DNA from 2 places in the Pseudomonas sp. P8_229 genome. Region 2 is predicted to be linked to the other one. Evidence: riboswitches for the same ligand, from Rfam matches in the RefSeq annotation. Region 2 holds a riboswitch; the other holds the start of a gene.
What was found. Region 2 has a riboswitch for cobalamin ahead of cobO (cob(I)yrinic acid a,c-diamide adenosyltransferase). Riboswitches for the same ligand answer to the same signal wherever they lie in the genome.

Region 1: it holds a riboswitch for cobalamin, as region 2 does, so the genes downstream of both, QMK55_RS25960 (CbtB domain-containing protein) here and cobO (cob(I)yrinic acid a,c-diamide adenosyltransferase) in region 2, are expected to answer to the same signal.

The regions. Positions count from the first base shown of each region.
Region 1 covers NZ_CP125378.1:5,756,860-5,772,803, reverse strand. Annotated here, with positions in the region: gene QMK55_RS25985 (phospholipase D-like domain-containing protein) at 1-1,129, opposite strand, end outside; gene QMK55_RS25980 (vWA domain-containing protein) at 1,302-1,976, opposite strand; gene QMK55_RS25975 (ATP-binding protein) at 1,961-2,959, opposite strand; gene cobN (cobaltochelatase subunit CobN) at 3,121-6,969, opposite strand; gene cobW (cobalamin biosynthesis protein CobW) at 6,973-8,043, opposite strand; cobalamin riboswitch at 8,141-8,353, opposite strand; cobalamin riboswitch at 9,312-9,534, shown strand; gene QMK55_RS25960 (CbtB domain-containing protein) at 9,656-9,853, shown strand; gene QMK55_RS25955 (CbtA family protein) at 9,865-10,566, shown strand; gene QMK55_RS25950 (cobalamin biosynthesis protein) at 10,563-10,976, shown strand; gene cobM (precorrin-4 C(11)-methyltransferase) at 11,058-11,804, shown strand; gene nfuA (Fe-S biogenesis protein NfuA) at 11,993-12,577, opposite strand; gene QMK55_RS25935 (acyltransferase family protein) at 12,635-13,660, opposite strand; gene QMK55_RS25930 (fatty acid cis/trans isomerase) at 13,845-15,944, opposite strand, start outside.
Region 2 covers NZ_CP125378.1:4,834,470-4,850,413, forward strand. Annotated here, with positions in the region: gene QMK55_RS21900 (DUF2066 domain-containing protein) at 1-677, shown strand, start outside; gene QMK55_RS21905 (AI-2E family transporter) at 712-1,785, shown strand; gene hda (DnaA regulatory inactivator Hda) at 2,005-2,709, shown strand; gene QMK55_RS21915 (C40 family peptidase) at 2,936-3,553, shown strand; gene QMK55_RS21920 (C40 family peptidase) at 3,775-4,311, shown strand; gene QMK55_RS21925 (sorbosone dehydrogenase family protein) at 4,438-5,751, opposite strand; gene QMK55_RS21930 (hypothetical protein) at 5,818-6,402, opposite strand; cobalamin riboswitch at 6,566-6,797, shown strand; gene cobO (cob(I)yrinic acid a,c-diamide adenosyltransferase) at 6,878-7,489, shown strand; gene QMK55_RS21940 (cobyrinate a,c-diamide synthase) at 7,486-8,886, shown strand; gene bluB (5,6-dimethylbenzimidazole synthase) at 8,883-9,533, shown strand; gene cbiB (adenosylcobinamide-phosphate synthase CbiB) at 9,530-10,438, shown strand; gene cobD (threonine-phosphate decarboxylase CobD) at 10,431-11,423, shown strand; gene QMK55_RS21960 (cobyric acid synthase) at 11,420-12,871, shown strand; gene cobU (bifunctional adenosylcobinamide kinase/adenosylcobinamide-phosphate guanylyltransferase) at 12,996-13,517, shown strand; gene cobT (nicotinate-nucleotide--dimethylbenzimidazole phosphoribosyltransferase) at 13,514-14,569, shown strand; gene cobC (alpha-ribazole phosphatase family protein) at 14,566-15,141, shown strand; gene QMK55_RS21980 (adenosylcobinamide-GDP ribazoletransferase) at 15,143-15,874, shown strand.

The DNA.
Region 1 (15,944 bases), 920 kb from region 2:
ACGCCGTGACGAACAGCACATCCTTTTTGGCTGCCTCGATGATCTCGACGAACTCGCGCAGATCGGCCCCGCCGCTGCGTGGCGAGAACCCGGCGAACAGCGGTTGCGTGGGGTCCATCGGATTGTGTTCAGTAATCCAGGTGCGCGTGGCGCCGACGTCCGCGGGGTTCGCCCAGACCTCTTCGAACGTTTGCAGATAACGCGTGGCAATCGTCACGTCGTCGAGGGTATGCACCACGTTGGCCTGACGATACACGCCATTGGCGGTGAAATTGGTGCTGCCGCACAGCACCGCTTGCGGCTGACGCTGCCCGGCGCCATCGACACGGCTGAGGACAATGAACTTGTCATGGAAGATCTCGTGGGTGACCCGGCCGCGCTTGTTCGCCGCTGGCAATTTCGCCAGGTTGGTTTCGTTCAGGGTCGTATCGGGGTCTCCCGGTTGGGCGTGATACAGCACGCGCACTTGCACTCCTCGGGCGAACGCGGCGTTCACCGCATCGATGATCGCCTGCAACTGATACTCGTAGATCGCGATATCCAGCGCCCACTGAGCGTCCACCGCACGCTCGATGTACCCCAGCAAACGCTCCAGCAGGCCGTTCTCCAGCCACAGGCGCGCCGCGTCGGGCCAGGCTTCGATGGGCAGGTTCTTGTTGGCGCTGATCTGTGCGTCGAGGTCGGGAAACTTGCGCTGAAAGGCCTGGCTGGCGGCCACGGCGCGGTTGAAGATCACGCTCTGGTTGGCCGGGTGGCCGTCATCGGAAGTGATGCTCAGCTCCAGCGTTTCGCCCAGCTGCGGCGCGTCCGCCGTGCCATAGGCCAGGTGCACGCGATAGTGCATCGTCGTGCCCGGATTGACCGCGTAATCGGCCCAGCGGAATTTCTGCAACGGTGCCTTATCGCTGGGCGTGGCGTGATATTGGGGGAAGGTGTGAGTCTTGCCGGGAAATGTCAGGCTGTTGAACAGAAAGAGCCAGGGCTTGTCGCCCTGCTGCTTCTCGATGGCGAAACCGAGCAGGCCTTTGCGTCGGGGTTCGGCCAGATCCATGGCGAGCAACACGCCGTTGGTGCCGGCGTAGGCTTTGACGCGAAAATCGTCCTGAGGGTTGGCAACCAGTACCCGCATGATTCACTCCTTGTGATTGGGCTGGAGTGGAGCATAGAGCAGCGCTGCGAATTGTGGTCGGCAGATCTGCAACCGAGTGAACCTTTTCGCGAGCAGGCTCGCTCCCACAGGGGAAGCGCTGTTCACCAACCTTGTGGGAGCGAGCCTGCTCGCGAAGAGGCCCTTTCAGGCATCACAGATCATCGATATGCCGATACTGCGCATTCAGCGCCGCCGCAATTTGCTGCGCTCGAGCCAGGCGGATCGGCCCACGCTCGATGTCGATCAACAACCCCGGACACCCCAACGGCGGCAACGCTGGCAAGGCTTTCAAGCGCCCGTCCGTGACCACCAGCAATCGCTGCTGCTCGACGGGAAAGCGCTTTTGTCGCTGCACCAGCCACTGCTGCGCCTGCGCCAACGCCGCCAGCAACGGCGTGCCGCCGCTCGCCCCCAGCGCCTCCAGCCAAGAGCGCAACCCGCTCGACGCCTTCAAGCCCTGCACCTGCCATTTCGGCGCGCTGCCGCTGGCAGTCAGTAATGCCAGACGGGCGCGCTGTCGATAGGCGTCATCGAACAATTGCGCGAGCAAGCCTTTGGCATCGCTCAGCGCCTGATGACGACGAGTCGAGGCCGACGCGTCGACAATTACCAGCCACAGCTCATGGGCGGAGCGCGTGCGCAGTTGGAACTGCAAATCTTCCCGTGTTCGAGGTTGACCGTTGAGCAGCGTACCCGGCCAGTTCACTGAGCCGCTGCGCGCGGCGTGGCGCTGGCCCTGGCGTCCGTGGTCGAGTCGTCCGGCGCGGGGTCTGGCATTCGCCCCCGCGTCGGATCGGGGACGAATGCCAGTTACTTTTTTGGCCAGCTCGGCACTTCGCGGCGTGCGCCAGTAGCCAGCGCCGGAGCGGGCATATCACCCCACTGCCCCTGCCCTTCGCTCGGTTCGGCCTGGGTATTGGCCGAGTTCTGCGCGGGTGGCCGAGGGCTGGACGAAGGCGATTCACGACGGCGATGACGCAGCGCGAATTCCGCCACGGCGTCGATGTCTTGCTCGGCAATCGCTTCGGCGCCGCGCCACGCCGCATGGGCCCGGGCAGCGCGCAGCCAGACCAGATCGGCACGCAAGCCATCGACGCCGGCGGCAAAGCAACGCTCCGTGATCAGTGCCAAGGCCTCGTCGTCCAGTGGAATGCTCGGCAAGGCATTACGCGCCCGCTCGCAACGCTCACGCAGGGCTTGCTGCTGTGTTTCCCACAGCGCGCAGAACGCCTGCGGTTCGCTGTCAAAATCCAGTCGGCGGCGGATGATCTGCCCGCGTTCAGCCGGCGCGGTGTGACCGCTGAGGGCGACGTTCAGGCCGAAACGGTCAAGCAGTTGCGGACGCAGTTCGCCCTCTTCCGGGTTCATCGTGCCGATCAACACGAATCGCGCCGAATGCCGATGAGAAATACCGTCGCGCTCAATCAGGTTGGTGCCGCTGGCCGCCACATCGAGCAGCAGATCCACCAGATGATCGGGCAGCAGGTTCACTTCGTCGACGTACAGCACACCGCCGTCGGCCTTGGCCAGCACGCCGGGGGAAAACTGCGCACGCCCTTCACTCAGCGCGGCGTCGAGATCGAGGGTGCCGATCAGACGCTCTTCAGTGGCGCCCAGCGGCAGCGTGACAAACTGACCGCTTGCCAGCAGGTCGGCGAGGCCACGGGCCAGGGTCGACTTGGCCATGCCACGCGGGCCTTCAATCAGCACGCCACCGATTTTCGGGTCGATGGCGGTGAGGCACAGAGCGAGTTTCAGGTCATCGGCACCGACCACGGCGGAGAGCGGGAAATGCGGGGTGTCGGTCATCTTCAATACTCAGTCATGGTCGGTGATCTATCGAAAAACGTTGGGAGCTAACCTGATCCCCTGTGGGAGCGGGCTTGCTCGCGAAGGCGTCGTGTCAGTCGATATACCTTTCACTGATACACCGCTTTCGCGAGCAAGCCCGCTCCCACAGGGGAACCGCGTTAAGTGTCTTCTTCTATGTCCAGCAGCAGGTTTTCGAGGGCCTCTTTATACACGCCGGGCTCCTGCCACATTCCGCGCTGTTGCGCTTCCAGCATGCGCTCGGTCATGTCGCGCAGGGCATGCGGATTGTGCTCGCGGACAAAGTCGCGGGTCGCCGGGTCGAGCAAATAAGCGTCGGCCAGCAACGCATACTGATGATCGTCGATCAGTTGCGTGGTGGCATCGAAGGCGAACAGGTTGTCGACCGTCGCCGCCAGTTCGAACGCGCCTTTATAGCCGTGACGTTTGACCCCGTCGATCCATTTCGGATTGGCCGCGCGCGAGCGGATCACCCGGTTCAGTTCCTCTTTCAGGGTGCGGATTTTCGGCAGATCCGGCTGGCTGTGATCGCCGTGATAACTGGCCGCCGCCTCTCCGCGCAGGGTTTCCACCGCCGCGAGCATGCCGCCCTGGAACTGGTAGTAGTCGTTGGAGTCGAGCAAGTCATGCTCGCGGTTGTCCTGATTCTGCAACACCGCTTGCACCTGGCTCAGGCGCTGAACGAACTGTTCGCGGGCAGCGGTGCCCTCGTCCGCACCGCCGTAAGCGTAGGCGCCCCAGTTCAGATAGACCTCGGCCAGATCCTCGCGACTCTGCCACAGGCGCCCGTCGATGGCGCCCTGCACGCCCGCTCCGTACGCTCCGGGTTTGGCCCCGAAGATCCGCCAACCGGCCTGCCGCCGCGCCGCGTCTTCATCCAATCCCGATTGCAGCAGAGCCTCGCGCTCGGCGCGCACTTTCGCCGCCAGCGGATTGAGATCGTCCGGTTCGTCCAGCGCCGCCACCGCTTGCACGGCGGCGTCGAACAGGCGGATCAGGTTGGCAAAGGCATCGCGGAAGAACCCGGAGACCCGCAGCGTGACATCGACCCGTGGCCGGTCCAGCAGGCTCAGCGGCAGGATCTCGAAGTCATCGACCCGCTGACTGCCGGTGGCCCACACCGGACGCACGCCCATCAAGGCCATGGCCTGGGCGATGTCGTCACCGCCGGTGCGCATGGTCGCCGTGCCCCACACCGACAGGCCGAGCTGACGCAGGTGATCGCCGTGATCTTGCAGATGCCGCTCGAGAATCAGCGTGGCGGACTGGAAACCAATGCGCCACGCGGTGGTGGTCGGCAGGTTGCGCACGTCCACCGAGTAGAAGTTGCGCCCGGTGGGCAGCACGTCGAGACGACCACGGCTGGGGGCGCCGCTTGGGCCGGCGGGCACGAAGCGGCCGTTCAGGGCATCGAGCAGGCCGCGCATTTCGGCAGGGCCGCAGGCGTCGAGGCGCGGGGCGACGACTTCGCGCAGGTGCTCAATGATCGCACTGACTTCCACCCAACGCGGTCCCTGTAGGAGTGAGCCTGCTCGCGATAGCAGTGTGTCATTCAACACTGAATGGCCTGACTTGACGCCATCGCGAGCAGGCTCACTCCTACAGGGGTCGTGGAGTGTCAGGGCGATCAGTTGAGTGGCGAACAGCTCGAGGCGTTCGCGGGTATCGCCGGCGGTGCGCCAGATTTCGTCGCTGACGGCTTGTAGCTCCTGCGGACGCGGGCCGAGCCACGGATCAGACAACGCGCAATCCAGCGGATCAAACCCCAGCTCAAAGGCTTTGGCCAACGCCCGCAACAAACTCGACTGCGCGCCCTTGCCATCGCCACGCGGAATGCGCAGCAACGCCAGCAGCGTGTCGATGCGCAAACGCCCGGTCGGCGATTCGCCGAAAATGTGCAGGCCGTCGCGAATCTGCGATTCCTTCAGATCACACAGATAGGTGTCCAGACGCGGCAGCCAGATCGCTGCGTCGGCGTCGCTGTCCAGGCCGGCGTCGAGCTGCAGTTCGCGGTCGATCTGCGTCTCGCGCACCAGTTGCAGGATGTCGCGCTGCAGCTCGCGGGCGCGGCGTGGGTCGAGCAACTGGGCTTCGTAATATTCGTCGGCCAGCAGTTCCAGATTGCGCAGCGGGCCGTAGGTTTCGGCGCGGGTCAGCGGCGGCATCAGGTGGTCGATGATCACCGCTTGCGTGCGCCGTTTGGCCTGGGCGCCCTCGCCCGGGTCATTGACGATAAACGGATAGATGTTCGGCAGCGGCCCGAGCAGCGCGTCCGGCCAGCAGTGTTCCGAGAGGCCGACGCCCTTGCCCGGCAGCCATTCGAGGTTGCCGTGCTTGCCGACGTGAACCACCGCGTGCGCTCCGTAGGTGTTGCGCAGCCAGAAATAGAACGCCAGATAGCCGTGGGGCGGCACCAGATCCGGGTCGTGATACACCGCACTCGGATCAACCTGATAACCGCGTGCCGGTTGAATACCGACGAAGGTCAGGCCAAAGCGCAGACCGGCGATCATCATCCGCCCGTCGCGGCACATCGGGTCGTTCTGCGGCGCGCCCCAGCGCTCCGCCACGGCGGTCCGATTGGCTTCGGGCAGCGCATTGAACATCGCCAGATAAGCGTCCATCCCCAAGCTTTGCTGGCACGGACGCAGGTCGATGCTGTCGAGATCATTGCTGACGCCGCCGAGCAATTGCTGGATCAACGCGGTGCCGCTGTCCGGCAGCGGTGCCGTCAGCGGAAAACCTTCAGCCTGCAACGCCCGCAAGATATTCAACGCCGCCGCCGGCGTGTCGAGGCCGACGCCATTGCCGATGCGACCGTCGCGGGTCGGGTAATTGGCGAGAATCAGCGCGATGCGTTTTTGCGCATTCGGCAGCCGCGCCAGATCACTCCAGCGCCGGGCCAGTTCGGCGACGAAATCCATGCGCTCGGGTTGCGCCCGGTAGCAGACCACGTCGGACTGACTGCGCTCGCTGCGCCAGGCCAGATCCTTGAAGCTGATCGGCCGGCTGATGATGCGTCCATCGAGTTCCGGCAAGGCGATGTGCATCGCCAGATCGCGCGGGCCGAGACCTTGCTCGCTGTCGCGCCAACCCGGCTCGTTGTCCTGGGCGCAGATCGCCTGGATCACCGCAATATTGCGCCGGAACGGCCGCAGATGCGGGGCTTCCGGGCTGGATTGAGCGAACCCGGTGGTGTTGAGAATCACCGCCGCTTCGACCGCGTCCAGCCAATTCTCGACCACGCTCAGGCAACCCGGCTCTTTCAGGCTGGCGACCGCGATAGGTAGCGGATTGAGCCCCGTTGCCTGCAAGCGCTGGCAGAACACATCGATGAACGCGGTGTTGGCTGCCTGCAAATGCGAGCGGTAGAACAACACCGCCGCGACCGGTCGATCGGGCAGCCATTCGGCTTGCCAGTCGCTCAGTGCGGCGGTGTTTTTCTGTGGGTGGTAAATCGCCGTGCGCGGCAGCGCTTGCGGCTCGCCCCAGGCGTAGTCCCGTGCCAGCCAGCGGTTGGCCAGACAATAGAAGAAGTCCAGCGCATTGCCCATGCCGCCCTGACGCAGGAACTGCCAGAGGCGGTCGCGATCTTCGGCGGGCACGGTGCTCAAGTCGCTGAGTTCCGGGTCGGGACGATCATCGCCCGGCACCAGAATCACCTGCACACCGCGCTCGGACAACTCCACCAAACGCTCGACGCCATAACGCCAATAGGCGATGCCGCCGTGCAACGAAATCAGGATCACCTTGGCGTGACGCAGCACTTCGTCGACGTACAGATCGACTGAGGCGTGATTCTGCACCTGCATGGGATTGGCCAGGCGCAGGCTCGGGTAATCCTCGGGCAGCTGCTGCGCGGCTTCGGCGAGCAGCGCCAGGCTGGAGTCGCCGCTGCACAGGATCACCAGCTCGGCGGGGGTTTGTCCAAGGTCGGCAATGTTGTCATCCGACACGAAACCGCCGGGCTGGGTCCTGAGCAGGTGCATGGCTTAAACGCTGAGCGCGGCGCGCAGTTGCGCTTCGAGTTGCACGGCGTCGAGCTCCTGACCGATCAGCACCAGACGGGTGACACGCGCTTCATCGGCGCCCCACTGACGGTCGAAGTGTTTGTCGAAACGCGTGCCCACGCCCTGGATCAACAGACGCATCGGCTTGTTCGGAATCGCCGCGAAGCCCTTCACGCGCAGGATGCCGTGCTGGACCACCAGTTGCGTCAGCGCGTCGAGCAACAGACTTTCGTCGGCTTGCGGCAGTTCGATGGAGATCGAATCGAAGGCGTCGTGATCGTGGTCATCGTGGTCGTCATCACCGTCGTGGTGGTGATCGTGATGACTGTGACGGCTGTCGATGTGTTCTTCAGAGCCGGCACCGAGGCCGATCAGCACGTCCAGCGGCAGACGGCCGTTGCTGGCTTCGATGATTTTTACTGCTGGCGGCAGTTCTTCGGCGACTTCAGCGCGTACACGAGCCAGATCTTCCGGGCTGGTCTGGTCGGCCTTGTTGAGGATCACCAGATCGGCGCTGGCCAGTTGGTCAGCGAACAGTTCGTGCAGCGGCGACTCGTGATCCAGGTTCGGGTCGAGTTTGCGCTGGGCGTCGACCTGATCCGGGAACGCAGCGAAGGTGCCGGCGGCTACGGCCGGGCTGTCGACCACGGTGATCACCGCGTCGACGGTGCAGGCGCTACGGATTTCCGGCCACTGGAAAGCCTGAACCAGCGGTTTTGGCAGGGCCAGACCGGAAGTCTCGATCAGGATGTGATCGAGATCACCGCGACGGGCGACCAGTTCGCGCATCACCGGGAAGAATTCTTCCTGAACGGTGCAGCACAGGCAGCCGTTGGCCAGCTCGTAAACGCGGCCGGTGGCCTCTTCTTCGGTGCAGCCGATGGTGCATTGTTTGAGGATTTCACCGTCGATGCCCAGCTCGCCAAACTCGTTGACGATCACCGCGATACGGCGGCCCTGTGCGTTGTCGAGCATGTGCCGCAGCAAGGTGGTTTTGCCCGAGCCGAGGAAACCGGTGACGATGGTGACGGGGAGTTTGGCCAGTGTTTTCATCGGATGCCCTTTGGCAAGGTGGCGGGCATACGGGACGAGATCCGCTGCGAGCGTGTGCGCGGAAGAATTCGCCACCGGATCACCCCGCCCGGTTGTAGTGAGAAATCTGTCACGAGGCAGGTCTCCTGGCTGACGGTGTTCAGGCGCTGGGCCTGGCGTTTGCTGCGCCTTCCCGCTGGCACCTTGGCAGGGCTGGCAGTGGCGTGGCAGCGAACATCACCGTTCACAGTTGCGGGGGCAGCCGCGGCTTTGACCGCGTTCCCTTCTTAGCTTCGGCGTGGGCCGAAGAACCTCGAAAGCGCAAGGCTACGCATCGGGTGGTGACCGGTCAATGTTTGGATTGGGGGCATATCCGTTGTTGCGGTAACGGCCCTCTAATGGTTCCGCCCCTACGGCGGGTCACTTTTGACAAACGCCCGGAATGCCGGCCCAGTCAAAAGTAACCAAAAAGTCTTGCCCCGGCGTACGGCACTTCGCTGAGGCTCAGTGTTCCCTCGCTACGGCGTCCATCAGGGGGCATCGCCTACGGTTTGCTTCGCTGCACCTCCTCTCGATGTGTTTGGCTACGCCGCATGGCGCTGCGCGCCTACCCCCTGATGGACACCTTCGCTCGGCCTGCCGATGGGGCTTTGAGATCAAAGGCAACATCAAAAGCCAGATCCAGATCCAGATCCAGATCCAGATCCAGATCCAGATCAAAAGACCACAGCCTTCGGCAGTTTCTACAGGGGATTGGGTGTGTTCAGTTGGAGTTAATTGGCTGGCAGACCGCTTTCGCGAGCAAGTCGAATCGTCGCACCGCCGCTCCCACAGTGGGATCGGGTGTGCTCAGTTAAAGATTGGTCGGCTGTCAGGCCGCCATCGCTGGCAGGCCAGCTCCCACAATTTTAATTCGTGCACACCCATGCGGCGAAGCCGCCCCACTCAACACGATGAGCGTTAGCTCGAGTAAAGCTTTTGATCTCAAGGCCCGTCGGCAGGCTGAGTGGAGGGATTGATCCGGGGGTGGGAGCGCAGCGACCGTTTGGCGTAGCCAAACACATCGAGAGGAGGTGCAGCGAAGCAAACCGGAGGCGATGCCCCACGGATCAATCCCGGAGCGAAGGAACCCGAGCCACAGCGAGGGCCGAACGTCAGGGTAAAGCCTTTTTGGTTACTTTTTCGGCGTCTGGAAAAAGTGACCCGCCGTAAGGGCGGAACCCTAAGCGGCCGTTACCGCAGCACCGGATCCACCCACAAAATTGACTAAATTCCCCAACCCATGGTCTCCTACACAACTTGTTACGGGTGCCCTTCACAGGGTGAAACGGGAAACCGGTGAATCATGTGCTTTACTCAAAGCCATGTCAGTCCGGTGCTGCCCCCGCAACGGTAAGCGAGCGAAGCGTCAGATCCACTGTGCCAGTGCGGCATGGGAAGGTGATGCTTGCAGGTCGGCCTGACGCCAACCCCTCGTGAGCCCGGAGACCGGCCCGCAACATACAGTGCGCATTGTGCGTCGCTGAACATAACAAACCCGCGGTGGGCGGGCGCTGTTCGAACCTCTGCGTGCCCGACTCGCAGGGGTCTTCATGCGCTCTATTCACCTGCTGACACTCCAGAGGGAAGCGCCATGTCGATCATCAGCAGCACCGGCAGCAACACCGACAAAATCTCCAGCACCGCCACGTTGAGCCAACGCCTGACCGCGGCGATCTTCGCCTCGATCCTGGGGGCCAGCCTCGTCTACTTCGCCGGTTTCTCGCACATCGAAGCGGTGCACAACGCCGCGCACGATACCCGCCACAGCGCCGCGTTCCCGTGCCACTGAGACCTGCCGACATGATCAAGCGTATTGCGCAAACCGCAGGTTTTACCGGCCTGCTGGCCGCCATGCTCCTCACCCTGCTGCAAAGCTTCTGGGTCTCGCCGCTGATTCTGCAAGCGGAAACCTTCGAGAAAGCCGAACCCGTCGCCGCTCATGAACATGCCGAAGGTGCCATGGCCGGCCACACCCACGACGCACAAGCCTGGGAGCCGGAAGACGGCTGGCAGCGTGTGGTCTCGACCACCGGCGGTAATCTGGTGGTGGCGGTCGGTTTCGCCCTGATGCTCGCGGGCCTGTACACCCTGCGTGCACCGACCAAAACCTCGCAGGGCCTGCTCTGGGGGCTGGCCGGTTATGCGACCTTCGTCCTCGCCCCAACCCTGGGCCTGCCGCCGGAACTGCCGGGCACCGCTGCGGCCGATCTGGCTTCACGGCAGATGTGGTGGATCGGCACAGCCGCCTCTACCGCTGTCGGCCTGGCCCTGATCGTGTTCAGCCGTCACTGGCTGATGAAGCTGCTGGGCGTGGCGATCCTGGCCGTGCCACACGTGATCGGCGCTCCGCAACCGGAGGTGCATTCGATGCTCGCCCCGCAAGCGTTGGAAGCGCAGTTCAAAATCGCTTCGCAGTTGACCAACGTGGCGTTCTGGCTGGCCCTGGGCCTGATCAGCGCCTGGTTGTTCCGCCGCAAAAGCGATGGCCTTTACCAGGCATGACCAATGACGGCGCAGCGCCGACCTTCGTGGTCGGCCTGGGCTGCCAGCGCGGCTGCCCGGCCAGTACGCTGCGCGCGTTACTTGACCAGGTCTTGCAGGCGCATCGCATTGAGCTGGCAGCGGTCAAGGCCCTGGCCAGTATCGACTTGAAGCGCGATGAACCGGGTTTACAGGAACTCGCGGCCCAACTGGCACTGCCGCTGTTGTATTTCAGCAGTGAAGAACTGGCCAGTTATCAGCAACGCCTGAGTCATCACTCACAGATCGCCTACGAGCGCACCGGTTGTTACGGCGTGGCGGAAAGTGCCGCGTTGGCCCTCGCTGAACAACTGATTCAGGCACCGGCAAAACTGCTGATTTCCCGGCAAAAATACGCCCAGGCCACGTTGGCATTGGCCGGCTCCGCGTAAAATCCCGATAATCCCCCTCTTTGATCATGAGCAATCTTCATCTGAAGCCTTGCCCTGCCCCGTTTTTCACAGGATGTCTTCATGACCGTCTACTTCATCGGCGCCGGCCCCGGCGACCCGGAACTGATCACTGTCAAAGGCCAGCGGCTGATTCGCAGCTGTCCGCTGATCATCTACGCAGGCTCGCTCGTTCCGGCCGCTGTGCTGGAGGGGCATCAGGCCGAAACCGTGGTCAACAGCGCCGAATTGCACCTGGAGCAGATCATCGAATTGATCAAATCCGCCCACGCCAAGGGGCAGGATGTGGCGCGGGTGCATTCGGGTGATCCGAGCCTGTATGGCGCGATTGGCGAGCAGATTCGCTATCTGCGTGAGCTGAACATTCCGTTCGAGATCATCCCCGGCGTCACCGCTACGGCCGCCTGCGCGGCATTGCTCGGTGCAGAACTGACCCTGCCCGACGTGTCGCAAAGCGTGATCCTGACCCGCTACGCCGACAAGACCGCGATGCCCGCAGGCGAAGAACTCGGCAATCTGGCGCAGCACGGCGCGACCATGGCGATTCATCTGGGAGTCAATCACCTGGAGAAAATCATCGCCGAACTGCTGCCGCATTACGGCGCCGATTGCCCGATTGCGGTGATTCACCGGGCGACGTGGCCGGATCAGGACTGGGTGGTGGGAACACTGGAGGATATAGCCGTGAAGGTGGAGGCCAAGGGGTTTCGGCGCACGGCGTTGATTCTGGTTGGACGGGTGTTGGGCAGTGAGGTGTTCAGCGAATCATCGCTGTATCGCGCGGGGCATGCGCATCTCTACAGGCCCTGAGTCAGATGACTTTTGTGACTGGGTACAAAACCTTTGGCGAGGGGATTTATCCCCGATGGGGTGCGAAGCAGCCCAAAAAATGGAACTGCTACGCAGTTCATCGGGGATAAATCCCCTCACTACAAAGTACGGCGGCATAAAAAAACGGCGCTCACGGGGCGCCGTTTTTCATGTCCGCAGCGAACGCCTTAGTAGTAGGCGTTTTCTTTCTGCGTGTGGTCGGTCACGTCACGTACACCCTTGAGTTCCGGAATTCGCTCAAGCAAGGTGCGCTCGATACCTTCCTTCAGGGTCACGTCGGCCTGGCCGCAGCCCTGGCAACCGCCACCGAACTGCAGCACGGCAATGCCGTCCTCGACCACATCGATCAGACTGACCTGACCGCCGTGGCTGGCCAGCCCCGGGTTGATCTCGGTTTGCAGGTAATAGTTGATGCGCTCGTTGACCGGGCTGTCGGCGTTGACCATCGGCACTTTGGCGTTTGGCGCCTTGATGGTCAGTTGACCACCCATGCGGTCGGTGGCGTAGTCGACGACGGCATCGTCAAGGAACGCTTCGCTGAACGAGTCGATATAGGCGGTGAAGCTTTTCAGCCCCAGCGCGGTATCTTCAGGTTTTTCTTCGCCCGGCTTGCAGTAGGCAATGCAGGTTTCGGCGTACTGGGTGCCAGGCTGGGTAATGAAGACGCGGATGCCGATGCCCGGGGTGTTCTGCTTGGAGAGCAGATCGGCCAGGTAATCGTGGGCGGCGTCGGTAATGGTAATAGCGGTCATGGAAACTCCTCGCAGGCTTGGGCGCAGTTTACGCCAATCATCGCGCCGCACAAAGTCCTAGTATTTTTGTCGGGAAAGCTCAGCAATCGATTGATCAACAGGTTCGCCATCAATCCGCGCTTTAAGCCACTGATAGCAGCGTTTTTCCACCCATTCGTAGCTCATCCATGAGCCCACACCGATGGCCAGGGCGCAGACGATGAACATCAGATACGGGCTGATTCCATAATGTCGCGCGACAAAACCACCGGCCGACAGCACCAGCACGTGCATCAGGTACACCGAATACGAACAATCGCCCAGCAGCTTGAGCACCCGGCTGCGCTCGACATAACGCTCCAGCGCCATGCAGGCCATCACCAACACCGCACTCGGCACACCCCAGCTCAACAGCCTTGGCGCCGGCGTCAGGTGATAGATCGCCGTCAATGCGGCGCCAATTCCCAGCAGCGGCAGCCATAGGCCGGGGCCGATCCAGCCCCGGCGGTAGAGGATGCCGATGCCGATCCCCAGCAAGAACTCGTAAACGATGTCCGAACGATAGAACTCGCTGACCCAGCCAAACGCCTGGCACGTGGCAAACAGCAGCGCCGCGACCACCAGCAGGCGTACCTGCCAACGGAACACCAGCGCACAGGCGAACAGCACGTAGAACAGTATTTCGTAGTTGAGGGTCCAGCCGACGTTCAGCGTTGGGTAGATCCCGTAACCGCCAGGGTTCTGCGCCGGGATGAACAACAGCGACAGCAGCAGATGCCCGACGTCCAGTGTCTGATCCGGCAACAGCGGCCGGGCAACCCACACCAGCAGCGCCATCAGCAGCGTGTACAGCCAGTACGCCGGCACGATCCGCGACAGCCGATACAGCAGAAATTGTCCCGGCCGCAGGACCTTGTCCTCGGTGGACAAGAAGATCACCAGGCCGCTGATGACAAAAAAGATGTCGACCCCGACTGCGCCTTTGTCGATGAACAACTGGCCAATCGGGCCGCGCGCCTTGAAGTCGAAGAAAATCTGCATGAAGTGGTGACAGACCACCGTCCACGCGGCAAGCGCCCGCAGGGCCTGCACTGAAATCAACATTGAGTGCTCCTGCCCACGATTCCTGAGACACCGCTGAACCCTGTGGGAGCGGGCTTGCTCGCGAACGCGGTGTGTCAGGCGACATCCATTTCGAATGAGCTGACACCTTCGCGAGCAAGCCCGCTCCCACAGTTGAGATTTGCGGTGTTGCTAAAGGTTGGGACAGCAGGCCGGCCTCAAACGATCAAAGATTCTGGTAGCGGTTCATGTCCAGCACGCCCTCTTCCACCGGGTCGGTTTCGTGGATGTATTGGCTCAGGTCGTGGAAATAGAACCAGAATTGCGGATGACTGCGGCGAATTCCCCATCGTTCGACGATTTTCTCGAAACGGTTGGCGTCCTTGGCGTTTTCCATCGCATCGACAAACTCCGGTACTTGCTCGGCCGCAATGTTGAACATGAAGTTGGGGTAACTGCTGAGCACACCTGGATAAATGGTCAAGGTGTCCAGCCCCGGCTGATAGCGCAGCGATTCGCCCAACAGGAACGCCACGTTGCTGTGCGCGCGGTTGCGCAGCAGGCTGTAGACCTCGCGCTTGCCGCTGCGGGTTTCGATGCGCAGCATGGTGGCTTCCGGCAATTGATCGATCACTTTCAGACCGGCCGCCGGACGCGAGGTCAGGCGACTCAGCGCCTGCTCGGCGTTCTGCAGCGCCGGGTCGATATTCGGTCGCGAGCAGTAGGCGCCGTCACAACGGTTGATCGGATCCGGCCGCGCATTGAGGTCACCGTAACGCGCCAGCAACTGCATGGCGAAATCATATTTCGGGTCCTTCGAATCGAGTTTCAATGCGCTCGGCTTGTCGTCATCAATGGCCTCGTAATCGAGCCACATCTTGAACTGGCCGCTGCTCTGGTACCAATCGTCGAGATAATCCTCGCGGGAATCGGCCGGCATCAGGCGCAGGAAGTTCTGCTCGGCGCCGTTGCGGATCAGGTCGAAATACAGACGGGTCTGCGCCTGATGGGAGACGTTGCCGAACACATCGAAGTTGACCGCCAACTGGTAATAGGTGCGCTCCAGCAGCGGATAGTCGAACAGCCACATCGTCTGTGGCACTTCGCCGATCAGGCCTTTGGTCACCGAGGCGCTGTCGAAGTGGCGGAAGATGCTCAGCAGCGCGTTGTCGTTGCCGGCCCACAGGGTCGACCAGCTCGGCGGCGGTTGGTCGGCGTAGCTGTCGCGGCGCAGGGCTTCGTATTCATTACGCTTGTTACGGTAGTTGTGCCACAGACTCAGGACACTGCCGACGTCGTCGTTCTGCCCCGGCATCGCCAGCAGCGGCGTGGCCTGCCCGCGATAGTTGGGGTCGGTGATGTACAGGTCATGTTCCGGGGCCTGGAACAGTGCCCAGAAGTTGTCGCGGATCACGTCGGTCGCGATCTGCCCGCGGCACACCGGCCCGCGAATGAACGTGCGCACGAAGTATTCGGCGTTGTCGAGCATGAACTGGTAACGCGCCTGGGCCGGAATCGCCTCGAAGGTGGCGAACGGATTGGCCCGACTCTGCGGGCCGTAACCCGGCAGCGCATTGACCTGCCAGTTGCCGCTGTAGAACAGGCTCTTGACCCGCGCCATCTTCGCCGCGCTCAGCGGATAGGTGATGTGGGTCTTGTGCACGATCACCCCTTGCACCGGCCACAGGCGGTAATACACCTGAGTGCCCGGGTCATCGTTCGGGCGACGGGTGGCGATCAGGTCGATCGGCTGGCCCGTCGGCGTACGCGAACGCACCCACTGGAAGTAATGCCCCGGCTCGCCGTCCTTGAAGTAGATGTGCGCGAGAAACCAGTGCTCGAACAACCAGCGCCCGACCAGACTCTGCCGCGCTCCCGGGGTGTTGAGCAGGTTTTCCCACTGGACGATTTGCAGCGCCTCTTTGGCGCTCGGCGCCAGGCCTTGCTCGTCAATCGGCGCACCGGACGCCAGCCAGCGTTGCAACGTCTGGTATTGCTGATCGGTCAGGCCGGTCACCGCCAGCGGCATGCCTTCTTTCGGGTGGGCGCCGGCGTAGCCTTCAAACTCGGCGGGCATCGCGCACATGTTTTCCCGTTGCAGGCCGAGGGCGATCTCCTCCGGCAACCTGGCATTGGGGGTCAGCGGGGTTTTGTGTCCCAGCTCCAGCATCCGCGCCATCAGCGCGGCCTGACTGCCCTGGGCGTCGAGCACCGAATAGAAGCCCTTCTGCAGCCAGGCGCGTTTGCCGAAGGCGTCATAGAACAGTCGGGTGGTCGGTGCGGCCTGAGTGCGCTCACCGTCGTAGACCGGCATCTTGCTCGCGCC
Region 2 (15,944 bases):
ATTCGACTGAAGGTTCGAGCCTGGTCGGTGACGGTCAGGCCGCTGCTGCGCCGTTGCGTGCGGCGGCCCAGCATCGTGGTCTGCCGTTGCGCTTGCCTCTGGCGGATCTGAGTGAACAACTGGTGGCCACCGCGCCGGTGCTGGACGGCACCGATCCTGCGCCGTTGCACGGGGCTTCGGAGCGTTACGGCGCGGATGCCTTGCTGGCGGTGCATGCGCACGAAGAAGGTGGGCAGTGGCAGGCCAAATGGCATCTGTGGCTGGGCGATCAAAAAGAGGCCGGCAGCGTGCAGGGCGCTGATCAGGCTGCAGTGGCCGATGCGGTGATGCTGGCGGTGGCCGAGCGTCTGGCGCCGAGGTTTGTTGCCAAGCCTGGGGTGTCGGGTCAACAGACCCTGGAAGTGCAGGGCATGAATCTTGAGCATTATGCCGCGCTGCTGCGGTTACTCGAACCATTCGGTGTGCGTCTGCAAAGTGTCGAGGGTGATCGCATCGTGTATCGGGTCAGCGGCAGCGCCGATCAGTTGCGCGCGCAATTGTCGCTGGCGAAGTTGCAGGAGTTGCCGGCTGAAGCGCCGGCACCGGTGGCGCCACCACAACCGGCCGTTGCCGGTTCTGCGCCGGTTGTCGCTGCGGCCCCGGCACCTGTGGCGCCATCGTTGCGGTTTCGCTGGTAAGTCTTTCTTTATATATAAGCAACAGGAGTGGTACATGGCCGATTCGCGGCGTTGGTTCTGGCTCGGTGGGGTAGTCCTGCTTTGCGCGTTTGTCTGGTTGCTGCACCCGATCCTCACGCCGTTTCTGGTGGCGTTGCTGCTGGCGTATCTGTTCGATCCGCTGGTGGATCGCCTTGAGCGACTCGGCCTGTCGCGCACTTGGGGCGTGATCGCGGTGTTTGCCTTGTTCACGTTGATCGTCACGACCCTGTTGCTGGTGTTGGTGCCGATGCTCGCCAAGCAGTTGCTGCGTTTGTATGAACTGGCGCCGCAGATGCTCGACTGGCTGCAGCACACCGCATTGCCGTGGGCGCAGTCGAAACTGGGCTTGTCGGACGGTTTCTGGAAGTTCGACAAGGTCAAGTCAGCGATCAGCGAGCACATGGGCCAGACCACCGACATCGTCAGTGTGGTGTTGAGTCAGGCGACAGCTTCAAGCCTGGCGCTGATTGGCTGGCTGGCGAACCTGGTGCTGATTCCTGTGGTGAGCTTTTACCTGCTGCGCGACTGGGACGTGATGATGGCCAAGATTCGCAGCCTGTTGCCGCGCGATCGCGAAGAAACCATCGTCTCATTGGCTGGCGAATGTCACGAGGTGCTAGGTGCGTTCGTGCGCGGGCAATTGCTGGTCATGCTGGCGCTGGGTGTGATCTACGCCGCAGGCCTGATGATCGTCGGTCTGGAGTTGGGGCTGTTGATCGGCCTGATCGCGGGACTGGCAGCGATCGTGCCGTACATGGGCTTCGTGATCGGGATTGGCGCGGCACTGATTGCCGGGTTGTTCCAGTTCGGTGGCGATCTGTATCCGATGATCGGGATTGTCGCGGTGTTCATGGTGGGGCAGGCCCTGGAAGGCATGGTGCTGACGCCACTGCTGGTGGGCGACCGGATCGGTCTGCATCCGGTGGCGGTGATCTTCGCGATTCTGGCCGGTGGCGAGCTGTTCGGTTTCACCGGTGTCTTGCTGGCATTGCCGGTGGCGGCGGTAATCATGGTGCTGGTGCGTCACGTGCACGATTTGTACAAGGACTCTGATATCTACAGCGGGGTCGACGACCCCGAGTTGTAGCCTCATCGCGGGCGGCCCGGTATTGCACCGGGTTGGCCCGTGTTTTGCGGTGAGTTTGTTCGGCGCCGCGTCAGAGAAACTGTCATAAAACCAGCGCGTTAACGCAAACCTTTGATTTTGCTTGGGGTCTGTCGCATTGTGCGCTCAGCTTCACGGGTATAAACTTCGCAAACTTTACACAGAGGCCACTAACGGTTCCTTGAGAACTGTTCAGTCAGCATGAAACCGATTCAGCTGCCCCTAGGTGTGCGTCTGCGTGACGACGCCACCTTCATCAACTACTACCCAGGCGCCAATGCCGCTGCACTCGGCTATGTCGAGCGCCTATGCGAAGCCGACGCTGGCTGGACCGAAAGCCTGATCTATCTGTGGGGCAAGCATGGCGTAGGACGTACGCATCTGTTGCAGGCTGCGTGTCTGCGTTTCGAGCAGATGGGTGAGCCGGCAGTGTATCTGCCGTTGGCCGAGTTGATGGATCGCGGCATCGAAATTCTCGACAACCTTGAACAGTACGAGCTGGTCTGCCTGGATGACTTGCAGGTGATTGCCGGCAAGCCGGACTGGGAAGAGGCGATGTTTCATCTGTTTAACCGTCTGCGTGACAGCGGTCGGCGCCTGCTGATCGCCGCGTCCACCTCGCCGCGCGAGCTGCCGGTCAAACTGGCCGACCTCAAATCACGCCTGACCCTGGCGCTGATCTTCCAGATGCGACCGCTTTCCGATGAAGACAAATTGCGCGCGCTGCAGTTGCGCGCTTCGCGTCGCGGTCTGCACCTGACCGATGAGGTCGGTCATTTTATTTTGACCCGCGGTACCCGCAGCATGAGTGCATTGTTCGACTTGCTCGAACAACTGGATCAGGCCTCGTTGCAGGCGCAGCGCAAGCTCACAATTCCGTTCCTCAAAGAAACTCTCGGTTGGTAGTCCAGCCCTTGAAATACGCGGCTTGCAGCCGGTTTCGACATATTTCAGGCGCCAGAAAATCCGCTTTTCCGCACCGTGTGCAGACCGCGTATCGATTCAAATGGGCTTAAGCGCTTAGATGTAAACGAGAAACCGGGAAGTCACAAAAAGATCGATTGAATTTGCAAATGAGGCTGATAGCGGGCATAGTCTCGGCTTCTTTACAACTTCAGCCACGGTCGTGCCCATGCTAAATCGCTTCGCACCCCTCGTGCCTCTCGCACTCGTCACCCTGTTGTTCGGTTGCGCTGCTCATTCTCCAGTTCAAGAGCAGCCTCAACAGGTTAAAAATTCTGCTACTGCCCAGTCTTCCGTTATTTATCAGGAAGAGCTGGCTACTGAAAAAGAACTCGCCGATTTCAACGGCAAGAAGCCTTACGAGCTTCCGGTTCTGGCCGACAGCATCCTCGAACGCGGCATGTCCCTGATCGGTACCCGTTACCGTTTCGGCGGTACCTCTGAAGCCGGTTTCGACTGCAGCGGTTTCATCGGTTACCTGTTCCGCGAAGAAGCCGGCATGAATCTGCCGCGCTCCACCCGCGAAATGATCAATGTGGATGCCCCGCTGGTCTCGCGCAGCAATCTGGAGCCGGGTGATCTGCTGTTCTTCGCCACCAATGGTCGTCGCGGTCGTGTAAGTCACGCCGGGATCTACCTGGGCGACAACCAGTTCATTCACTCCAGCAGTCGTCGCAGCGGCGGTGTTCGCATCGACAGCCTGGGTGACAGCTACTGGAGCAAGACCTTCATCGAAGCCAAGCGCGCCCTCGCGATGGCGCCGACCGTGGTCACCGCTCGCAAGTGATTCCCCCGTTGTCGCCACGTCCGTGGCGACCAAAACGGCCCTCGGCAACGGAGTAGACCTAGACTTTACAAGGTGAAGTTAAAGTCTTACTTGAAGTTTGTCGTATAGCCGCTAGAATCCTGTATCTATATTGATGGCAAACCGCCTGCGTGCTCCGCAGGCGGTTTTGTTTTCTGTCCATTCGGCAGAGAAAGCCGCAGCCAGATCAGGATGTTCTGCTTATGACGATGTCGGCCCGCCTTGCTTTGATCTTCTTCGCAGCGCTGCTCAGCGCCTGCGCCAGTCGCACACCGCCGCCTGCGCCCGTCGTACGCGCCCCGGTGGTGTTCGGACCTTCCCAATCATTCTCCCCCGCTGCTGAAGACGTGCTGTTTCGCGCGCTCGGCCTGGTTGGTACACCTTACCGCTGGGGTGGCAACACGCCTGATTCGGGGTTCGACTGCAGTGGTCTGATCGGTTTTGTTTACCGCGACGCGGCCGGTATCAATCTGCCTCGCTCGACGCGTGAGCTGATCGTGATGCAGGCGCCGAACGTTGGCAAAGAAGGCTTGCAGACCGGAGATCTGATCTTCTTCGCCACCAATGGCGGCTCGCAAGTCAGTCATGCAGGGATCTACGTCGGGGAAGGGCGCTTCGTGCATGCGCCGGCAACCGGCGGCACGGTGAAGCTCGATAGTCTGTCGAAGGCGTATTGGCAGAAAGCCTATCTGAGTGCCAAGCGGGTGTTGCAGCCTGAGCATCTGGCGCATAACCCTTAGTCGCTGAAATCCAATGTGGGAGCGGGCTTGCTCGCGAATGCGGTGTGTCATTCAACTACGATGTTGATGACCTGACGCTTTCGCGAGCAAGCCCGCTCCCACATTTGTTATGTGTTGGGCGCTAAATTATTTGGCGGACGACACCCGCCACACCTTGTTGCCCACATCATCGGCCACCAGCAAGCCACCTTGCTGGTCGATCACCACGCCCACCGGGCGGCCCAACGCGTTCTCATCCTTGTCGAGGAAGCCGGTCAGCACATCCACCGGTGCCCCGTTTGGCTTGCCTGCCGCGAACGGTACGAAAATCACTTTATAGCCACTGTGCGGTTTGCGGTTCCATGAACCGTGCTGGCCGATGAACGCGCCTTGCTGGAATTGCGCCGGCAAGCTGTTGCCTTCGGCGAAAGTCAGGCCCAGGGAGGCGGTGTGTGGGCCTACGGCGTAGTCAGGCGCGATGGCCTTGGCCACCAGGTCTAGGTTTTGCGGTTTGACGCGCACATCCACGTGTTGGCCGTAATAGCTGAACGGCCAGCCATAGAAGCCGCCGTCCTTGACCGACGTGATGTAGTCCGGCACCAGGTCGCTGCCGATTTCGTCGCGCTCGTTGACCGCCGTCCACAGTGCGCCGGTGGTAGGTTCCCACGCGAGACCGTTGGGGTTGCGAATGCCCGAGGCGAAGATCCGGTGGTTGCCGGTGGCGCGATCCACTTCCCAGATCGCCGCGCGACCTTCCTCTTTATCCAGCCCGTTTTCGCCAACGTTGCTGTTCGAGCCGACGGTGACGTACAACCTGCTGCCGTCCTTGCTGGCGATGACGTTCTTGGTCCAGTGATGGTTCAGAGTGCCGCCTGGCAGGTCGGTGACTTTGATCGGCTGGGTCTTGATCTCGGTAGCGCCCGGCTCGTAGTGGAAACGCAGCAGGCGATCGGTGTCAGCGACGTACAAATCGTTGCCGACCAGGGTCATGCCGAACGGCGAATTGAGATTCTGCAGAAACACCGTGCGGGTCTCGGCCACGCCGTCGTGGTCGGCATCGCGCAGCAGAGTGATGCGATTCGGGCTCGGCACACCAGCGCCGGCCTTGCCCATGACTTTCTTCATCACCCAGCCGCGAATGCCGCTGCTGTCGTCAGGCTTGGGCGGGGCGTTGGTTTCCGCCACCAGCACGTCGCCGTTGGGCAGCACGTAGAGCCAGCGCGGATGGTCGAGGCCTTCGGCAAACGCTGCGACTTGCGTACCGGCCGCTGCGGTCGGTTTGCCGCCCGCAGGCCAGCCGACCGCCGGTGCGATGTTCACTGTCGGGATCAGAGTGTTGTTGGGTTCGGGCAGTTTCGGTGACGGACCGGTGCCGTCGGAAACTTGCAGGCTGGAGGACTCACCGCAGGCGGCGAGTCCTCCGGCGAGGGCGATGACGAGAGCGAGTTGGGTTTTGCGCATTACTGATCTTCCCTATGAATGCATGCCTAATCATAGAGGAGCCTGCGCACCCGATGGTTCAACCGCTCAGCCACGGGCCTCTTTGAACAGCACGGCAATGCCGGGATGGTAGTTGCCCGCTTCGCTGCGCAACTTGCGGTAGGCGTAGGGGAAATACCAGGCGACCGCGCAGCAGTGTTCCTTTTGCAGGTCGTCGACCATGTCTTGCAGCTCTTCGGGGCTGGCGCTGTGCTGGGCCTTTTGCGGGGCGACGAACAGGCAGCCGAGCTTGAGGTCGCTGGCAAAGCTGATGCGTTTGGCATCGCTGGTGATGTCCTGCAAGGCCTGGGTCAGGTTGAGGTTGTTGACTCGCGGCCAGCGCTGGGTGGCCTGGAGGTAGGCGCGGTCTTCGGCGCCGGCGAGGAACAGGTCGGCGCGGGCATTGCGCTCGCCGTCCTCGTTCTGCTTGCGGGTGGTGGTGTCGCAAAGGGTCACCAGCTCGGCCATCCATGCCGCAGCGGAGAGCAATCCGAGATTGGCTTTCTCGTCATGCCAGTAAGGCGTGTCGTTGTCGCCGCGCACGGCGTTGTAGCGGTCGATACAGTCAAACCAGCGTTCAAGCATCGGGCGCAGGAATTCCAGGCGCGGGTTGCTGATGATCATGCCTTGCATCGTAATCATCCTTATTGTTGTGATGGGCTTTTTCGAGAAAAGCATGGCTCTTTGATATCATTTGTAACAGTGTGGCACAAGATTGGCGCCAGATAATTGATCGGCGGCAGTTATTCGCCCGACGGCCGCCTCTTTAATTGACGCTCCACCCCCAACCCTCTAACCTTCGCGGCTTGTTTCAGGTGCTCTGTGACGTGTGTCGACAGAGTGAAACAGGGAAGCCGGTGAGGGTTGTCTTCAGGCGAAGAACGATCACGATCCCGGCGCTGCCCCCGCAACGGTAAATGAGTAAAAGCTGCACATTCAGCCACTGCCTCGAAAGATGCGGGAAGGCGTGCAGCCAGGCGATGCGCCGCTCATGAGCCCGGAGACCGGCCTGATCCATCCAGCGGCATCACGGTGGGCGATGCCAGGCTTTTTGCCGTCTATTCTTGTGCCCGCCCGCCGTTACCCAGCCTCAACGGAGAGCTCCCCCATGACCGATTCCCCCGAGCGTGACGAACGCCATCTGGCGCGTATGCAGCGCAAAAAAGCCGTGATCGACGAACGCATCGCCAACTCGCCTGACGAGTGCGGCCTGGTGCTGGTGCTGACCGGCAATGGCAAAGGCAAAAGCAGCTCGGCGTTCGGCATGCTCGCTCGCGCCATGGGCCACGGCATGCAGTGCGGCGTGGTGCAGTTCATCAAGGGCCGCAACAGCACCGGTGAAGAACTGTTCTTCCGCCGTTTCCCGGAGCAAGTGCGCTTTCACGTGATGGGCGAGGGCTTCACCTGGGAAACCCAGGATCGTCAGCGCGACATCGCCGCCGCCGAAGCCGCGTGGGCAGTGTCCCGTGAGCTGTTGCGCGATCCGTCGATCGGCCTGGTGGTGCTGGATGAACTGAACATCGCCCTCAAGCATGGCTACCTCGACCTGGATCAGGTGCTCAGCGATTTGCAGGCGCGTCCGCCGATGCAGCACGTGATCGTCACCGGTCGCGCGGCCAAGCCGGAAATGATCGAGATGGGTGACACCGTCACCGAAATGGGCATGCTCAAACACGCCTTCCAGGCCGGCATCAAAGCGCAGAAAGGCGTCGAACTTTGAATCAACCACGTCACTGCCCGGCGGTGCTGATTGCCGCGCCGGCCTCCGGTCAGGGCAAGACCACGGTCACTGCCGCGCTTGCTCGATTACATCGCAATCAGGGACGTAAAGTGCGCGTCTTCAAGTGCGGCCCGGACTTTCTCGACCCGATGATTCTCGAACGCGCCAGCGGTGCGCCGGTGTATCAACTGGACATGTGGATGGTCGGCGAACAGGAAAGTCGACGCCTGCTGTGGGAAGCCGCCGCCGAGGCCGATCTGATCCTGATCGAAGGCGTGATGGGCCTGTTCGACGGCACGCCATCGAGCGCCGATCTGGCGCGGCATTTTGGTGTGCCGGTACTCGGTGTGATCGACGGCACGGCGATGGCGCAGACCTTTGGTGCGTTGGCGCTGGGCTTGGCGAAGTATCAGCCGGACCTGCCGTTTGCCGGCGTGCTGGCCAATCGTGTCGGCACCTTGCGCCATGCGCAATTGCTGGAAGGCAGTCTCACGGAAGGTCTGCGCTGGTACGGCGCGTTGTCGCGCGAGACTGGCATCGAACTGCCGAGCCGCCATCTCGGCCTGGTGCAGGCCAGCGAACTGAATGACCTCGATGTGCGTCTCAACGCCGCTGCCGACGCACTGGCCAGTAGTTGCGAGGTAGCGCTGCCGCCAGCGGTTGAGTTCGCCGCGCCTGACGTCATCGCTGTCGAGCCGCTGCTGAAGGATGTGCGCATTGCCGTTGCGCGTGATGAGGCGTTTGCCTTCACCTATGGCGCGAGTCTCGATCTGTTGCGGGCGATGGGCGCCGAGTTGAGTTTCTTCTCGCCGATTCGCGATATGCAATTACCTGAAGCGGACAGCTTGTATCTGCCCGGTGGTTATCCGGAATTGCATCACCTTGCGTTGTCGCAAAACACCGAGATGCTCGATGCGATTCGTGCCCATCATGCGGCAGGGAAACCGTTGCTCGCTGAGTGTGGCGGGATGCTGTATTTGCTCGATTCGTTGACGGATGTTGAAGGCGCGCGTGCTGAACTGGTCGGGTTGCTCAAGGGCGACGCGGTGATGCAAAAGCGTCTGGCGGCGTTGGCGTTGCAGGCGGTGGATCTGCCGGAAGGTTCGTTGCGTGGGCACACTTATCATCATTCGCTGACCACCACCGAGCTGACGCCGATTGCTCGAGGGCTGAGCCCGAATGGTGGGCGCGGCGCCGAGGCGGTTTATCGGGAAGGGCGGATGACGGCTTCTTATGTGCACTTCTATTTTCCGTCGAATCCTGCGGCTGTCGCTGCACTGTTTGCGCCGCCACTTGAGGACGCTATCGCGAGCAGGCTCACTCCTACAGTGGGCGATGGTGTGCCTGACGAAACGCAATCCCCTGTAGGAGCGAGCCTGCTCGCGATGGGGCCATGACCGACAACGCATTCTCCGAAGCCGAGCGCCAAGCGGTCTATAAAGCCATCGCCGAACGCCGCGACATGCGCCACTTCATCGGTGGGGTGGTTGAGCCCGAGTTGCTGCGCCGACTTCTGGAAGCCGCGCATCAGGCCCCAAGCGTCGGCCTGATGCAGCCCTGGCGCTTCATTCGTATCAGCGACCGAGCTTTACGTGGCCAGATCCAGAACCTCGTCGAAGAAGAACGCATCCGCACCGCTGAAGCGCTCGGCGAGCGCAGCGACGAGTTCATGAAGCTCAAGGTTGAAGGCATCAATGATTGCGCCGAAGTGCTGGTCGCGGCGCTGATGGACGATCGTGAAAAACACATTTTCGGTCGTCGCACATTGCCGGAAATGGACATGGCGTCGTTGTCCTGCGCGATCCAGAACCTGTGGCTGGCGTCCCGTGCCGAAGGACTGGGCATGGGCTGGGTCTCGCTGTTCGACCCGCAGGCACTGGCCGATCTGCTGCAACTGCCGGCCGGGGCCAAGCCGTTGGCGGTGTTGTGCCTGGGCCCGGTCAAGGAATTCTATCCGGCGCCGATGCTGGTACTCGAAGGGTGGGCGCAGGCGCGTCCGCTCAATGAGTTGCTGTATGAAAATTATTGGGGAGTGAGTCAATGAGTGTGGCGTTGTTGAGTGTCGCCGCAGTCGCGCTGGATGCGCTGCTGGGTGAACCGAAACGCTGGCATCCGCTGGTGGCGTTCGGCAATTTTGCCGGACGCATCGAGCGACGTTTCAATGCGGGCGGCCGTGGCTGGCGCAGTCACGGGGTCACCGCGTGGGTGATTGCGGTGCTGCCGCTGACCTTGCTCGCCACCGCGTTTTCCTGGGCGCCCTACGTGGGCTGGATTGTCGAGATTCTTGCGCTGTATTGCGCCCTCGGCATGCGCAGCCTTGGCGAGCACGTCGAGCCTGTGGCCAAAGCCCTGCGCAGTGATGATCTGGAAGAGGCGCGCAAGCGCGTCGGTTATCTGGTCAGCCGTCAGACCAGTGAACTGGACAGCACCGCCGTCGCACGCGCCGCCACCGAATCGGTGCTGGAAAACGGCAGTGATGCAGTGTTCGCCGCGCTGTTCTGGTTTGTCGTGGCCGGTGCGCCAGGCGTGGTGCTCTATCGCTTGAGCAATACACTCGATGCGATGTGGGGTTATCGCAACGAACGCTTCGAGCGGTTCGGCTGGTGCGCGGCAAAAATCGACGACGTGCTCAACTACATTCCTGCACGACTGGTGGCGCTGACCTACGCGCTGCTGGGCAACACCCGGCTCGCCTGGAAATGCTGGCGCACCCAGGCGCCGCAATGGGACAGCCCCAACGCAGGTCCAGTGATGGCCGCTGGTGCCGGTGCGTTGAATGTCGAGTTGGGCGGTCCGGCGATCTATCACGGTGAACTGCACGAGCGTCCGCAACTGGGCGCAGGCGCGCCGGCGGATGCCGATTCGATTGATCGCGGCTGGCAATTGGTCCAGCGCGGGGTATGGTTATGGCTGCTGATTCTCTGCGTGGGGGCTGAATTCTATGCTTGAGCACGGTGGCCGGCTGCGCAAGGCGGCACTCGAATACGGGATTGCCGAGGCCGACTGGCTCGACCTGTCCAGTGGCCTGGCGCCGTGGCCATTTGCGGTGCCGGAGATTCCGTTGCGTGCCTGGGCACGGTTGCCGGAAACCGACGACGGACTGGAGCAGGCCGCGTGCGATTACTACGGCGCCTCCCAGGTGCTGCCGGTAGCCGGTTCGCAGATGGCGATCCAGTTGCTGCCGCGTCTGCGCCGCGCCGGCAAGGTCGGCGTTTTGTCGCCGTGTTATGCCGAGCACGCCGAAGCCTGGCGCCGCAGCGGCTACATCGTGCGCGAAGTGCTGGAGCAGGAAGTCGAATTCTTTCTCGACAGCCTCGACGTGCTGGTGGTGGTCAACCCGAACAATCCCACCGGCCTGAGCCTGACGCCGGCGCGGCTGCTCGACTGGCACGCGCGGCTGGCCCAGCGTGGCGGCTGGCTGGTGGTCGATGAAGCGTTCATGGACAACACGCCGCACCTGAGTCTGGCGTCGTACACCCATCAGGTCGGCTTGGTCGTGTTGCGCTCGTTTGGCAAGTTTTTCGGTCTGGCCGGCGTGCGCCTGGGCTTTGTGCTGGCCGAACGCAAGCTGCTCAGATTGCTCGCCGAACAGGTCGGGCCATGGGCGGTCAGCGGGCCGACACGGGTGCTCGGGCGAACCTGCCTGCAAGACACCGAAGCGCACACCCGCCAGCGCATTCGCAGCGACGAGGCCAGTGAACGCCTGGCACGGCTGCTGGAGCGCTACGGCTTCAAACCCCAGGGCGGTTGCGCGCTGTTTCAGTGGCTGATCACCGAACACGCGCCTGCGTTGCACGAATTCATGGCCCGACGCGGCATCCTCCTGCGCATCTTCACCCACAACAGCAGTCTGCGTTTTGGCCTGCCCGCCAACGCGGCTGAAGAAGCGCGTCTCGAACAAGCGCTGCAAGCCTTTGCCAAGGAATCGACATGACCACCCTGATGGTGCAGGGCACCACTTCCGACGCCGGTAAAAGCACGCTGGTGACGGCGCTGTGCCGCTGGGCCACCCGTCAGGGCGTGGCGGTGGTGCCGTTCAAACCACAGAACATGGCGCTCAACAGCGCAGTGACCGCTGACGGCGGCGAGATCGGTCGCGCGCAAGCGGTGCAGGCGCAAGCTGCGCACCTCGAACCGCACACCGACATGAACCCGGTGCTGCTCAAGCCCAACAGTGACACCGGCGCACAAGTGATCATCCATGGCCGTGCCGTCACCAGCATGAACGCCGTGGCTTATCACGACTACAAAGCCATCGCCATGCAAGCGGTGCTGGCTTCGCACGAGCGGCTCAGCGCGGCGTATCCATTGGTGATGGTCGAAGGCGCAGGTTCGCCAGCGGAGATCAATCTGCGTGTCGGGGACATCGCCAACATGGGCTTTGCCGAGGCGGTGGATTGCCCGGTGCTGCTGATCGCCGACATCAATCGCGGCGGGGTATTTGCGCATCTGGTCGGCACCCTTGAGTTGCTGTCGCCGAGCGAACAGGCACGGGTCAAAGGTTTCATCATCAACCGTTTTCGCGGCGACATCGCTTTGCTGCAACCGGGCCTCGACTGGCTGGAACAGCGCACCGGCAAACCGGTGGTGGGCGTGCTGCCGTACGTGATGGATCTGCACCTGGAAGCCGAGGACGGTATCGACCAGCGCCAGACCGACAAGGCCGAGCAAGTGCTCAAAGTAGTCGTGCCGGTGCTGCCGCGCATCAGCAACCACACCGATTTCGATCCGCTGCGTTTGCACCCGCAAGTGGACCTGCAATTCATCGGCCCGGGGCAGGCGATTCCTGCCGCCGATCTGATCATCCTGCCGGGCTCGAAAAGCGTGCGCAGCGATCTGGCGTATCTGCGTGCCAATGGCTGGGACGCGGCGATCAATCGGCACCTGCGTTACGGCGGCAAACTGTTGGGGATCTGCGGTGGTCTGCAAATGCTCGGCGAGCAGGTGCATGACCCGCTGGGGCTGGAAGGCGCGCCCGGTTCGAGTGCCGGCCTCGGTTTGCTGGCGTTCGAAACGACGCTGGAAGCCGAGAAGCAATTGCGCAACGTGCGCGGGCATCTGGCGCTGGAAGAGGCCGAGGTCAGTGGTTATGAAATCCATGCCGGGGTCACGGTGGGGCCGGCGCTGGAGAATGCGGCGGTGCATCTGGAAGACGGTCGTTGCGACGGCGCGCAGAGTCCGGATGGGCAGGTGTTCGGCACATATCTGCATGGCTTGTTCGAATCGCCGGCGGCGAGTGCGGCGTTGCTGCGTTGGGCCGGGTTGAGCGATGTGCAGGACGTGGATTACCACGGCTTGCGCGAGCGCGATATCGAACGTTTGGCGGATCTGGTGGAGAAGCATCTGGATACCGGTCTGTTGCGTCGGCTCTGTGGGATTTGAATCGTCTGTGCGGACCTCTTCGCGAGCAAGCCCGCTCCCACATTGGATCACCTAACCCCTGTGGGAGCGGGCTTGCTCGCGAAAGCGTCAGCCGCCCCAACACACAAAATTCAGGATGTCTCCCATGCTCCAACTGATCCTCGGCGGCGCCCGCTCCGGCAAAAGTCGCCTCGCGGAAAAACTCGCCAGCGCCAGCCAACTGGCCGTCACCTACATCGCCACCAGCCAACCGCTGGACGGCGAAATGAACGACCGCGTCGCGCATCACCGCGCCCGTCGCCCGGCCGAATGGGCGTTGATCGAAGAGCCGCTGGAACTGGCTCGCGTCCTGCGTGAAAACGCCAGCGCCGAGCGTTGCTTGCTGGTGGATTGCCTGACCCTGTGGCTGACCAATCTGCTGATGCTCGATGACGCCGAACGTCTCGCCGCTGAGCGCGAAGCCTTGCTGGACTGCCTGGCGTTATTGCCGGGGGAAACCATTTTTGTCAGCAACGAGACCGGAATGGGTGTCGTGCCGCTGGGCGAATTGACTCGCCGCTACGTCGATGAAGCCGGTTGGCTGCATCAAGCTCTGGCTGAGCGCTGTCAGCGTGTCGTCTTGACCGTCGCCGGCCTGCCCCTGACCCTGAAAGGACCTGCGTTATGACTCAAGCGTGGTGGTTGAACCCGTGCAAACCGGTGAATGCCGAGATCGTTGAACAAGCGGCGGCGCGCCAACAGCAACTGACCAAACCGGCCGGGTCTCTCGGTCGCCTCGAAACGGTGGCGGTGCAGTTGGCGGGATTGCAGGGCCAGGTCAAACCGAGCGTTGATCAGTTGTGGATCGCGATTTTCGCCGGTGATCATGGCGTGGTCGCGGAAGGTGTTTCGGCGTTCCCGCAGGAAGTCACCGGGCAGATGCTGCTCAACTTCGTCAGCGGTGGCGCGGCGATCAGCGTGCTGGCGCGCCAGCTCGATGCACAACTGGAAGTGGTGGATCTGGGCACCGTGACACCGTCGCTGAACCTGCCCGGCGTACGGCACTTGAAGGTCGGCCCGGGCACGGCGAATTTCGCCAAGGGCGCGGCGATGACCCGGGCGCAGGGCGAGCTCGCTTTGCAGGCCGGTCGCGACAGTGTGCTGCGTGCCAAGGCAGCAGGCGCGCAGTTGTTTATCGGTGGCGAAATGGGCATCGGCAACACCACCGCCGCCAGTGCGCTGGCCTGCGCCTTGCTCGATTGCCCGGTGGTGCACCTGACCGGCCCTGGCACGGGTTTGAATGCCGAAGGCGTCAGCCATAAGGCGCAAGTGATCGAGCGCGCGCTGGCCCTGCATGCGGCGCAACGGGGTGATGCGTTGCAAACCCTGCTCAATCTTGGCGGTTTTGAAATCGCCGCACTGGTCGGCGCGTATCTGGCCTGTGCCCAGGAAGGCGTCGCGGTGCTGGTCGACGGATTTATCTGCACGGTCGCCGCGTTGGTCGCGGTGCGGCTGAATCCGGCCTGTCGCGAGTGGCTATTGTTCGGCCACCGTGGCGCCGAACCGGGCCATCGTCATGTGCTCGAAGCCCTCAATGCCGAGCCGTTGCTGGAGCTCGGTTTGCGTCTGGGCGAGGGCAGTGGAGCGGCGTTGGCCGTACCGCTGTTGCGTCTGGCGTGCGACCTGCACGGGCAGATGGCGACGTTCGCTGAAGCCGCAGTGGCGGATCGTCCGGCATGACTTTGCGCCTGGACCTGTTGCGTCACGGCGAGACTGAACTGGGCGGTGGTTTGCGCGGCAGCCTCGATGATGCGCTGACGGAAAACGGTTGGGCGCAGATGCGTGCGGCGGTGATCGCGGGCGGGCCCTGGGATCGGCTGGTCAGTTCGCCGCTGCAGCGTTGTGCGCGGTTCGCCGCGGAGCTGGGTGAGCAACTGAATTTGCCGGTGAATCTGGACAAGGATCTGCAGGAGCTGCATTTCGGCGCCTGGGAAGGGCAGAGCGCTGCGGCGTTGATGGAGACTGACGCCGAGGCGCTGGGGCTGTTCTGGGCTGACCCGTATGCCTTTACGCCGCCGCAGGGTGAACCGGTCAGCGATTTTGCTGCGCGTGTGCTGGGCGCGGTTGCGCGGTTGCATCAGGCGTACGTCGGCGAGCGTGTGTTGCTGATCAGTCACGGCGGCGTGATGCGCCTGTTGCTGGCGCAAGCGCGTGGTTTGCCCCGTCAGCAGTTGCTCAATGTCGAAGTCGCGCATGCTTCGTTGTTTTCCCTGACCGTTGCAGCCGATGGCTCGCTCAAGGAAGGTCACTGACATGCTGCCACTGTGGATCGCCCTGCAATTTCTCAGCAGTTTGCCGATTCGTCTGCCGGGGATGCCTCAGCCGGAGCAACTCGGGCGCTCGTTGCTGTTTTATCCGCTGGTGGGGTTGCTGTTCGGGGTGATCCTCTGGGCATTCAACCTGGCGTTGGCCGGCGCACCATTGTTGCTGCATGCGGCGCTGTTGCTGACGGTGTGGGTGCTGCTCAGCGGCGCGCTGCATCTCGACGGTCTGGCTGACAGCGCTGACGCCTGGCTCGGTGGTTTCGGTGATCGCGAACGCACGCTGACGATCATGAAGGATCCGCGCAGCGGGCCGATCGCGGTGGTGACGCTGGTGCTGGTGTTGTTGCTCAAGTTCTGCGCGTTGCTGGCGCTGATCGAGCAAGGGCATGGGCTGGCGCTGATCATCGTGCCGCTGCTGGGGCGTGCGGCGTTGTTAGGATTGTTTCTGACCACACCGTATGTGCGGGCGGGTGGGTTGGGGCAGGCGCTGGCCGATCATCTGCCGCGCAGGGCGGGGTGGTGGGTGCTTGGGTTCAGTGCGCTGGGCTGTGTGCTGATCGCAGGGGCTAAAGCGATTGTTGCGCTGGCTGTCGCGTTAGGGGTGTTTGTCTGGCTGCGGCAGGTGATGATGCGGCGGCTGGGCGGGGCCACGGGCGATACGGCGGGGGCGTTGCTCGAATTGCTGGAGATGGCGGTGTTGATTGGGGTGGTGTTGGTCTGAGATATCTTTATAACCGTGCTGGCCCCGTCGCGAGCAAGCCCGCTCCCACAGGGGGAGCGCATTCCAAGGG